Regions from separate parts of the Arthrobacter sp. E70 genome, predicted to be linked through region 2. Evidence: riboswitches for the same ligand, from Rfam matches in the RefSeq annotation. Region 2 holds a riboswitch; the other holds the start of a gene.
The links. Region 2 has a riboswitch for cyclic di-AMP ahead of AC3IMC_RS02955 (LysM peptidoglycan-binding domain-containing protein). Riboswitches for the same ligand answer to the same signal wherever they lie in the genome.

Region 1 (4,203 bases), on a different contig from region 2:
CGATCCTTGCCAGCATCCTCACCGCCTGGCTGACCTTCCTTAGCCGCAACTGGCGCCCCCTTATCCTCGTTGGGGGCGCGGCCGCAGCGTCCATCGCGGCCACCACATTCGGAAAGAAGCTCGTGGGCCGCACCCGGCCGGACCACGCCGACGCAGTGCCGCCGTATGAGGATTCACCCTCGTTCCCCAGCGGCCATACCCTGAACACCACTGTGGTGATCAGCCTGATCGTCTACCTCATTTGCCTCCAGTTCAACGTGATGTGGACCCGCGTCACGGCGATCACTGCTGGGACCCTCTTCATCATCGCCATGGGCCTGAGCCGGGTGTTCCTCGGTCACCACTGGCTGACCGACGTCATGGCCGGCTGGATCCTGGGGTTCGCCTGGGTGGCCATAGTGATCCTGGCGCACAGGCTGTTCCACTTGGTCCGGCGCCGGGAGCATGCCGGTGCGCCGCCGTCGTTCGACCGTCCCGTGGTCCGCGACGTGGTGGCCCAGGAACTGCACGACGGCGGTACTTCCGGCCCCGGGCAGAGTACCGGCGGGTGATAGTTTTGGTGGATGCGCACTCTCGTTGTTGACCACCCGCTGGTTGCCCACAAGCTCACCGTCCTGAGGGACAAGAACACGCCGTCACCGGTCTTCCGCCAGTTGACGGAGGAGCTGGTCACCCTGCTGGCCTACGAGGCTACCCGCGAGGTCCGCACCGAGCCCGTCACCATCCAGACTCCCGTCAGCACCACCGTCGGCACGGCCTTCACGAAGCCCACGCCTTTGGTGGTCCCCATCCTCCGGGCCGGCCTGGGGATGCTCGAGGGCATGACCAAGCTGGTTCCCACCGCCGAGGTGGGCTTCCTGGGAATGGCCCGGGATGAGGAAACCCTGGACATCATCACCTATGCGGAGCGCCTTCCGGAGGACCTGACCGGTCGGCAGGTCTTCGTCCTGGACCCCATGCTGGCCACCGGCGGAACCCTGCGCGAGGCCATCAAGTTCCTGTTCAAGCGTGGCGCGTCCGATGTCACCTGCATCTGCCTGCTGGCGGCACCCGAAGGCCTCGCCCGGCTGGAGGAAGAGCTGTCGGGCGCCAACGTGCACATTGTCTTGGCATCCATCGACGAGAAGCTCAACGACAAGTCGTACATCGTTCCCGGCCTCGGCGACGCCGGGGACCGCCTCTACGGCATTGCCGGGTAGGCTGCAACCCTTTTCCAAACAGGGTCCCGCCGCTAGCCTGTGCGGATGGACTGGAAACTTGAACTTGTCTACGTCCCCGTGTCCGACGTGGACCGCGCCAAGGATTTCTACGTCAACCAGGTGGGCTTCAACGCCGACTATGACGAGCGGCCCTCGGACGACATCCGCTTTGTACAGCTGACGCCGCCCGGCTCTGCCTGCTCCATCTGCATGGGCGAGGGGCTTCTGGACGCCCCTGCCGGCACAGGAACCACCCTTCAGATGGTGGTTGACGACATCCAGGAAGCGCACGACCACCTGCAGAACAACGGGGTGGATGTCAGTGATATCGAAGTGCTGCCCTGGGGCCACTTCGTGTACTTCTCCGATCCCGACGGCAACAAGTGGTCTGTCCAGTACATCCCGTGGCGGAACGCGGGGCAGCCGGCAGCTGAATCAACGCGGGCTGATTAACGCGGAGAGCAGCCCGCATCCGTGGATGCGGGCTGCTGCCGGTGCCGGGTTTCGCACCTGCTCACAGGTGCGGGATTCCTAGTACCAGTTGTGGGCCAGGTGGAAGTTCAGGGCGCCACAGGGAGAGTCGTAGCTCTTCTTGATGTAGTCCAGGCCCCAGTTGATCTGGGTGCGGTAGTTGGTGAGGTAGTCCGCGCCGGCGCTTGCCATCTTTTCGGCCGGCAGGGACTGCACGATGCCGTAGGCCCCGCTGCTGGCATTGGTGGCGGTGGTGGTCCAGTCCGATTCCTTGGTCCACAGGGTCTTCAGGCACTGCATCTGGTCAGCACTCCAGCCAAAGGATGCCAGCTGGCTGGCCGCGTAGGCCTGGGCGCCGGCAGGATCGTTGACCGCGACGGCGGGAGCAGGCTCGGGTGCGGGGGCCGGAGCGGGTGCCGCCTCAACGGGGGGAGTGGACGGGGCCGGGGCAGGTGCCGGTTCGGCCGCCTGGGGTGCCACGCTGATCGGCGCAGGAGCGGGGGTTGCTGCCGGATTTGACCGGATCTCGCTCTTCTCGATGCTCATTTGGGCGTCGGAAGCGGCTGTGGAAGAGTGGGCCTCGGTGGCCGACACCGGGACGATGCTGCTGGTCGCCTGGCCCGCGGCGCCTACGCCAACCAGCACGGCGCAGGATGCCGCAAGGATGGCGGCCCGCCGGCCGAGTGTGCTCTTCTTGGCCGCCTGGGCCTTGGCCCGGTGTTTTGCCTTGGACTGCAGGCAGGGTTCTGCCGTGTTTTTGGACATGGTTGATCGCCTCTCACACCTGCGGAGTTAGCTGTCGGGTTCGGATGAGGGCATCCGGCAGCACGGAATGATCACATGCTGCTTAACCCCAAGGGCAGTCAATGCCCGGGACGGTGGGTCCCCCGCCTCTGCCGTTGCTCAAGCGGAATCCGGGAAGTGGCAGAGCTTGGCGTCAACCCGGGATTGCGGTCCGAACGCGGGCCGCACTTAATCGACGGTACAGGAAGCCTGCGCTTAAGTCACATTTAGGTAACGGAAGTCACGATGAATGGCGCGTCGCGTTGCCAGCCGTTATCAGCCGTCCTTATCCGTGGTGCCTCTGGGCCTGCTACTTTGTCAGCGCATAGACCGTGGAGTTGCCCACGGTCCGGGACTGGAAGTTGGCTTGGACCCACGCGGCCACCTCTGAGGTGCCGCCCCGGCCGCCTAAGCCGCCGCCCATGCCACGGGCCCCGCCTTCGATGAAGTAGCTGATCTCACCCTTGGCCACCATGTCCTGGAACTGCGCGAGCGTGGGGTAGGGGTCCCCGCCGTTCCAGCCGCCCAAGGCGATCACGCTCGTGTTGGAGGCCAGTTCCAGGTTTGCTGCCTGGGATGCGCCGGAGACGATAGCGGACCACTTCGTGGTGGTGGCGGACAGGAGGGCGGTCAGCGCGGTGTCCGGCGTTCCTTCGCCGGGCCCGCCAGCCATACCACCGCCGGCCATACCACCGCGGGCGGTACCACCGCCGGCGGGGTCACCGAAACGGGCCAGGCCGGCAGCACCGGCAGGGCCCGACGTCGGGATGGAACCGGAGTGCGCCGTGGCAGCGGTTGCCAGCGTCCATGCGCCCGTTCCGAGGCCTCCTGCCAGCAGGGACACCACGACGACGGCGGCGGGTCCGGCATGGCGGAACCGGCCGGCAGTCCCCATGCCGTCAACGCGGAGCAGGATCGCGGCCGTCGCCAGGACGCCGAGGACAATGGCGGTGATGCCCAGCCACGGGAGCCAGGACGCATCCCGGACCAGCAGCACCGCTGACCACATTGCCGTGGAGAGCACGGCGACGGCCAGCACGATCCGGGCGGGCCAGTACGCCCGCCCGCGCCATAGTTCAATGGCTCCAATGCCCGCCAGGGCCGCGATCGCCGGGGCCAGGGCCACGGAGTAGTACGGGTGGACGATGCCGCTCATGAAGCTGAAGACGCCCGCCGTCACCAGGAGCCAGCCGCCCCACAGGATCAGGGATGCCCGGCTCAGGGAGGTACGGGCCTCGCGTCGGGTGAACCATAGCCCCGCGGCCAGCAGGATCAGGGCGGCGGGCAGCAGCCAGGACACCTCGCCGCCGAAGCTGGTCCCGAACATCCGCAGAAGGCCGGCGGCGCCGCCGAATCCGGTGTTGCCGCCGCCGAAGCCCTCCGTCCCTCCCGGCGCGCCCGCACCTCCGCCTAAGCCCGCACCTCCGCCTAAGCCCGCGCCGCCGCCGGGCATGCCTTCACCCGACCCGGTGATGCGGGCCAGGCCGTTGTAGCCGAACGTGAGTTCCAGGAAGCTGTTGGTGGTGGACCCGGCCATGTAGGGCCGCGCCGAGGCCGGCGTCAGCTGGAAAAGCGCCACATAGCTGCCAGCCACCACGACAATTCCGCCGAGTGCGCCCAGCAGGTGCACCATCCGGCGTCCGAGTGTGGTGGGGGCCGCCCAGAGGTAGGCGAGGCCCAGCGCCGGAACAACCAGGAAGCCCTGCAGCATCTTGGTCAGGAACGCCAGGCCGATCACGGCACCGGCCGC
Region 2 (4,203 bases):
GACCGGCGCGGACTCCGGCATCGGCGGGGCAACCGCCATTGCCTTCGCAAGGGAAGGCGCCGACGTCGTGCTCTCCTACCTGCCGCAGGAAGAGGAAGACGCGTCACGGATCGCCGGAATCATTGAGGCGGCAGGTCGCAAGGCAATCAAGGTCCCCGGCGACCTCAAGGACGCTGCGGCCTGCACGGACCTGGTGGACACCGCCGTTGCCGTCCTGGGCGGGGTGGACATCCTGGTCAACAACGCCGGCAAGCAGGTGGCCCAGAAGGACCTGCAGGACATCACGGATGAACAGTTCGACCACACGCTGAAGACCAACGTCTACGCCATGTTCTGGCTGACCAAGGCTGCGGTGCCGCACATGCCGCCGGGCTCCACCATTATCAACACCACCTCGATCCAGGCGTACAACCCCTCGCCCACGCTGGTGGACTACGCCACCACCAAGGCCAGCATCAACAACTTCACGAAGGGGCTGGCGCAGCAGCTGGCACCGAAGGGGATCCGGGTGAACGCGGTGGCTCCGGGCCCCATCTGGACCCCGTTGCAGGTGAGCAGCGGCCAGCCGAAGGAGGAACTGCCCGAGTTCGGCCAGTCCACTCCCCTGGGCCGGGCCGGGCAGCCCGCCGAACTGGCACCCGCGTATGTCTTCCTCGCGTCGCCGGAGTCCAGCTACGTGGTGGGCGAAACGCTCAACGTCAACGGCGGCAGCCCCACGCCGTAGCCGTTGCCGCTTATCCGGCGGCTTCCTGTTCGGCAAGCAGCGCGTCGGTGGCCTCGTCCGGCTGGCCGTCGAAGAACTGGGCCAGGACGGTCTTGAACACTGTTTCTCCGGGCGCCGCCCGGAGAAACAGTGTCATGGAGGACCGCAGCTTCTGCGCGTCGATGCCGCCCAGGATATCCTCGGCGGACCGGTCGGGGTGGTTGGTCAGGGCCTGCGCGCATTCGAGCAGCCGGGGGCCGAGGACGTCGTGGTCCAGATAGGCGCGTGCTTCAGCCAGGGATGCGATGGCGTAGGTGCGGGACATGGCGCTGCGCCCCAGGCCGGCGATCTGCGGGAAGACGAACCACATCCAGTGGCCGGTCTTGTTGCCCACCTGCAGCTCCCCCAGCGCCTGCTCATAGGTTCCACCGCGGTTTTGGGCGGTGACGAAACGGGCGAGGTCAAACGGTTCATTCATTGGATCTCCCAGGTGCGTTTCTCAGGGTCAGGTCCTTCTCAAGGGCATCCGCGGCCGCTTGCAGCTGCGGATCTTCCCGCCATCTTGCCAGGACAACGTCGGCGCGCTGCCGTTCGCGTTCCCCCAGTCCCGCCAGCAGCGGCACCAGGACGTCCGCGATCATCGGCTCCACCAGCTCCTGGGCCAGCGCGGAGCGGAGGAACCCTTCAAGGCGGGTCAGGTCCGAATGCCGGAGCCCGCGGACTTTGGATTGCAGCAGCACGACGGCGGCCAGGCGCCGCTCAAACACTGGCCGGGCTCCGGGTTTAGGCTGGCCCCAGAGCGCCGAAGCAAGCATGACCGTGCCGTCGTGGTCAAGGGCCTTGAATTTTCGCAGGGCGTCGCGCACGGTGCCGCGGACCGCCCCGACGGATGAGCCGTAGGAGGCGAGGGCCCCGCCCAGCCGGCTGCCGACGTCGTCCGCCCGGTACCAGGCACCCTCATTCTGGAGGGTCCTGTCGATGAATTCCGCGGCCGCGGCCACCGTGTCCGTGGCGCCGCTCATTGCCCACGCCCCGTTGCCGCATGCCGGATGCAATAGGGGGTCCACGGCCGGGCTTCCAGCCGGCCCTCGGCGATGGGCTCCCCGCACACCGCGCAGATACCGTAAGTACCGTCGCCGATCCGGGCCAGGGCGGCCTCCACCTGGTCAAGCCCCGCCGAACTCTGCTTCAGGAGCGCTGCGGCCTGGGAGAGTTCAAAGGCGATCGTTGCACCTTCGGGGTCGTGCTCGTCGTCGACGTTGGAGTCCTGGCGCGCTGAATTCGCCGCCGCGATATCCGCCCGGAGCGCCGGCAGCAAAGCCGACCTCCGCTCCCGCTCCTGCTCGAGCAGCACCCGGAACCGTTCAACGTCTGGCATAGGGAAAGCCTAGCGCCCCCTCAGGACCTTGATCTTGGTCACGATCAGGGGCATAGTTCCGAAGCCTGCCGGGTGCTTGCATGGCTTGGCAGGAGACCGTGGCGGAAGCGTTACCAAGGCATGCATGAACACGTTGCAGTAACAGGCGAAGTCGCGCATCAAAACGATTGCTTAATGCGAGAGGAAAACCTCGCATGTTATCCAAATGTGACAATTGACCCGAGAGCGGGTTATGGTCGAATGGTGTCCCTCCCAGACGGGACATTCCCATCAGCTTGCCGAGCCCTGCCGCTGACCCGGGATTCGATCGTTTCCAGCTGGCAGGGACGGGGGAACCACATTTCCATGGCCTCTTGAGGCCTTGGGGTTAAGTCGAATAGCGCCTCCGTCCGTTGCGGGGTGCTTTCGGCCGGGCATCTCCAGCCCGAACCCGACAGCTCACCCCGCAGGCATGGGAGAGGCGATCAACCGTGTCAAAAATTTCCAATGCAGCCCGTCACCGCGCGACTCCGGCCCGCTCAATTGTGCTCGAGGGCCTCGCCGTGACAGCGAAGTCCCAGGCCCGCTCGCTGGGCCGCCCGGCGCTCGCAGTGGCAGCAGCATCCGGCATTGCGTTCGGGGTCGGTGCGCCGGCCCACGCAGGTGTAACCGCCCCGGGCACCACGACTAACGTCGAGGCCACCGCCGAGCCCGCCGCGCAGGTGGCAGCGCCGGCCGCCGCTGCCGGCACCGTCCACACGGTGGTTTCCGGCGATACCCTTGGCGCCATCGCGTCAGCCTACGGTGTCGGCCTGAACGACGTCCTGTCCGCCAACGGACTGGGACTGTCCTCAATCATCTACCCGGGTGACCAGATCCAGATCCCCGAGGCAGGATACGTTGCGGCAGCACCCGCCCCGGCACCCGCTCCCGCCCCGGCACCCGTTACGGCGGCAGCTGCGTCCACTCCGGTGAACACCGGAATGAACATGTCCTACGCTTCGGCCACCCCGGCCTCCACCGGTACCGGCACGGGAGCCGCGATCCTCGCATCGGCCTACGGCCAGCTGGGTGTCCAGCAGGACTGCACGGCCATGGTGGAAAAGGCCCTGCGCTCCGTGGGCAAGTCGGTGGGCGACCTCGCCCCCACCCAGTTCTTCCAGTACGGCAGCGTGGTGGGCAGCCCGGCCCCCGGTGACCTGATCATCACCTCCGGCCACGTGGGCGTGTACGCCGGCAACGGCCAGGTGGTCAGCGGCGGCGTCAACGGCTACACCACCGAGGTACACTCCATCAGCTGGCTCGGCGGCTACTCCGCCGTCCGCGTGGCCTAACCACCGCGCGTCGAAGAAGGGCGGCGGCCGGGATTTCCGGCCGCCGCCCTTCTGCGTTCAGGTCCCGCAGAAGGTCATGTAACTCCCGAAGTCTTCGGGCGCTCCCTCGGCGTAGCGTTCCAGCCCAGGCCGCTCGGTGAAGGGTTCAGTGACCGCTTCCAGCAGCCGGCGCAGGGGGTCCAGGTCTCCCCCGGTGGCGGCCGCGAGTGCTTCTTCCACCAGGTGGTTGCGCGGAATATAGGCCGGGTTCACGCTGTCCATCAGCTCCTGGTCGGGGCCCAGGGCCTGCCACCGCTCAACCCAGGAATCGAAGGCCGGCAGGTCAAGGACCATGCCGCGGACGGGCCGGAGGTCGCCGCGGGCAGCCTTGCCGAGGTTCCGGAAGAACAGGGTGTAGTCGACGGGGCCGTCCTTGAGGATGGCGATTGCCCCGTCCACCACGGCCGAGGCAGCCTCATCGGCGGCCGCGGCCTCGGGGATGCCCAGCTTGGCCCTCATGCCGCCGGACCACGCGGCGCTGTATTGCCCGCGGAATGCGCCCAGGGCCTCCACCGCCGGCGTTACCGCCTTCTCCTGGTCCTCGTCGATCAGCGGCAGCATCGCCTCGGCGAGCCTGGCGAGATTCCATTCGGCAAGGACGGGCTGGTTGGCGTAGGCGTAGCGTCCGCTGACGTCGATTGAGCTGTAGACGGCGCCCGGGTTGAATGCGTCCATGAAGGCGCACGGGCCGTAGTCGATCGTCTCTCCGGAGATGGTCATGTTGTCCGTATTCATCACTCCGTGCACGAATCCGACCAGCATCCACCGGG

Region 1: another riboswitch for cyclic di-AMP. It lies ahead of AC3IMC_RS13385 (aggregation-promoting factor C-terminal-like domain-containing protein); the one in region 2 lies ahead of AC3IMC_RS02955 (LysM peptidoglycan-binding domain-containing protein).

The regions. Positions count from the first base shown of each region.
Region 1 covers NZ_JBYQFR010000009.1:129,858-134,060, forward strand. The annotation lists gene AC3IMC_RS13370 (phosphatase PAP2 family protein) at 1-551, shown strand, start outside; gene upp (uracil phosphoribosyltransferase) at 564-1,199, shown strand; gene AC3IMC_RS13380 (glyoxalase superfamily protein) at 1,245-1,652, shown strand; gene AC3IMC_RS13385 (aggregation-promoting factor C-terminal-like domain-containing protein) at 1,731-2,435, opposite strand; cyclic di-AMP (ydaO/yuaA leader) riboswitch at 2,441-2,600, opposite strand; gene AC3IMC_RS13390 (glycosyltransferase family 39 protein) at 2,764-4,203, opposite strand, start outside.
Region 2 covers NZ_JBYQFR010000002.1:203,084-207,286, forward strand. The annotation lists gene AC3IMC_RS02935 (glucose 1-dehydrogenase) at 1-724, shown strand, start outside; gene AC3IMC_RS02940 (DUF1810 domain-containing protein) at 735-1,181, opposite strand; gene AC3IMC_RS02945 (DNA alkylation repair protein) at 1,174-1,725, opposite strand; gene AC3IMC_RS02950 (TraR/DksA family transcriptional regulator) at 1,722-2,081, opposite strand; cyclic di-AMP (ydaO/yuaA leader) riboswitch at 2,358-2,548, shown strand; gene AC3IMC_RS02955 (LysM peptidoglycan-binding domain-containing protein) at 2,552-3,394, shown strand; gene AC3IMC_RS02960 (protein adenylyltransferase SelO) at 3,452-4,203, opposite strand, start outside.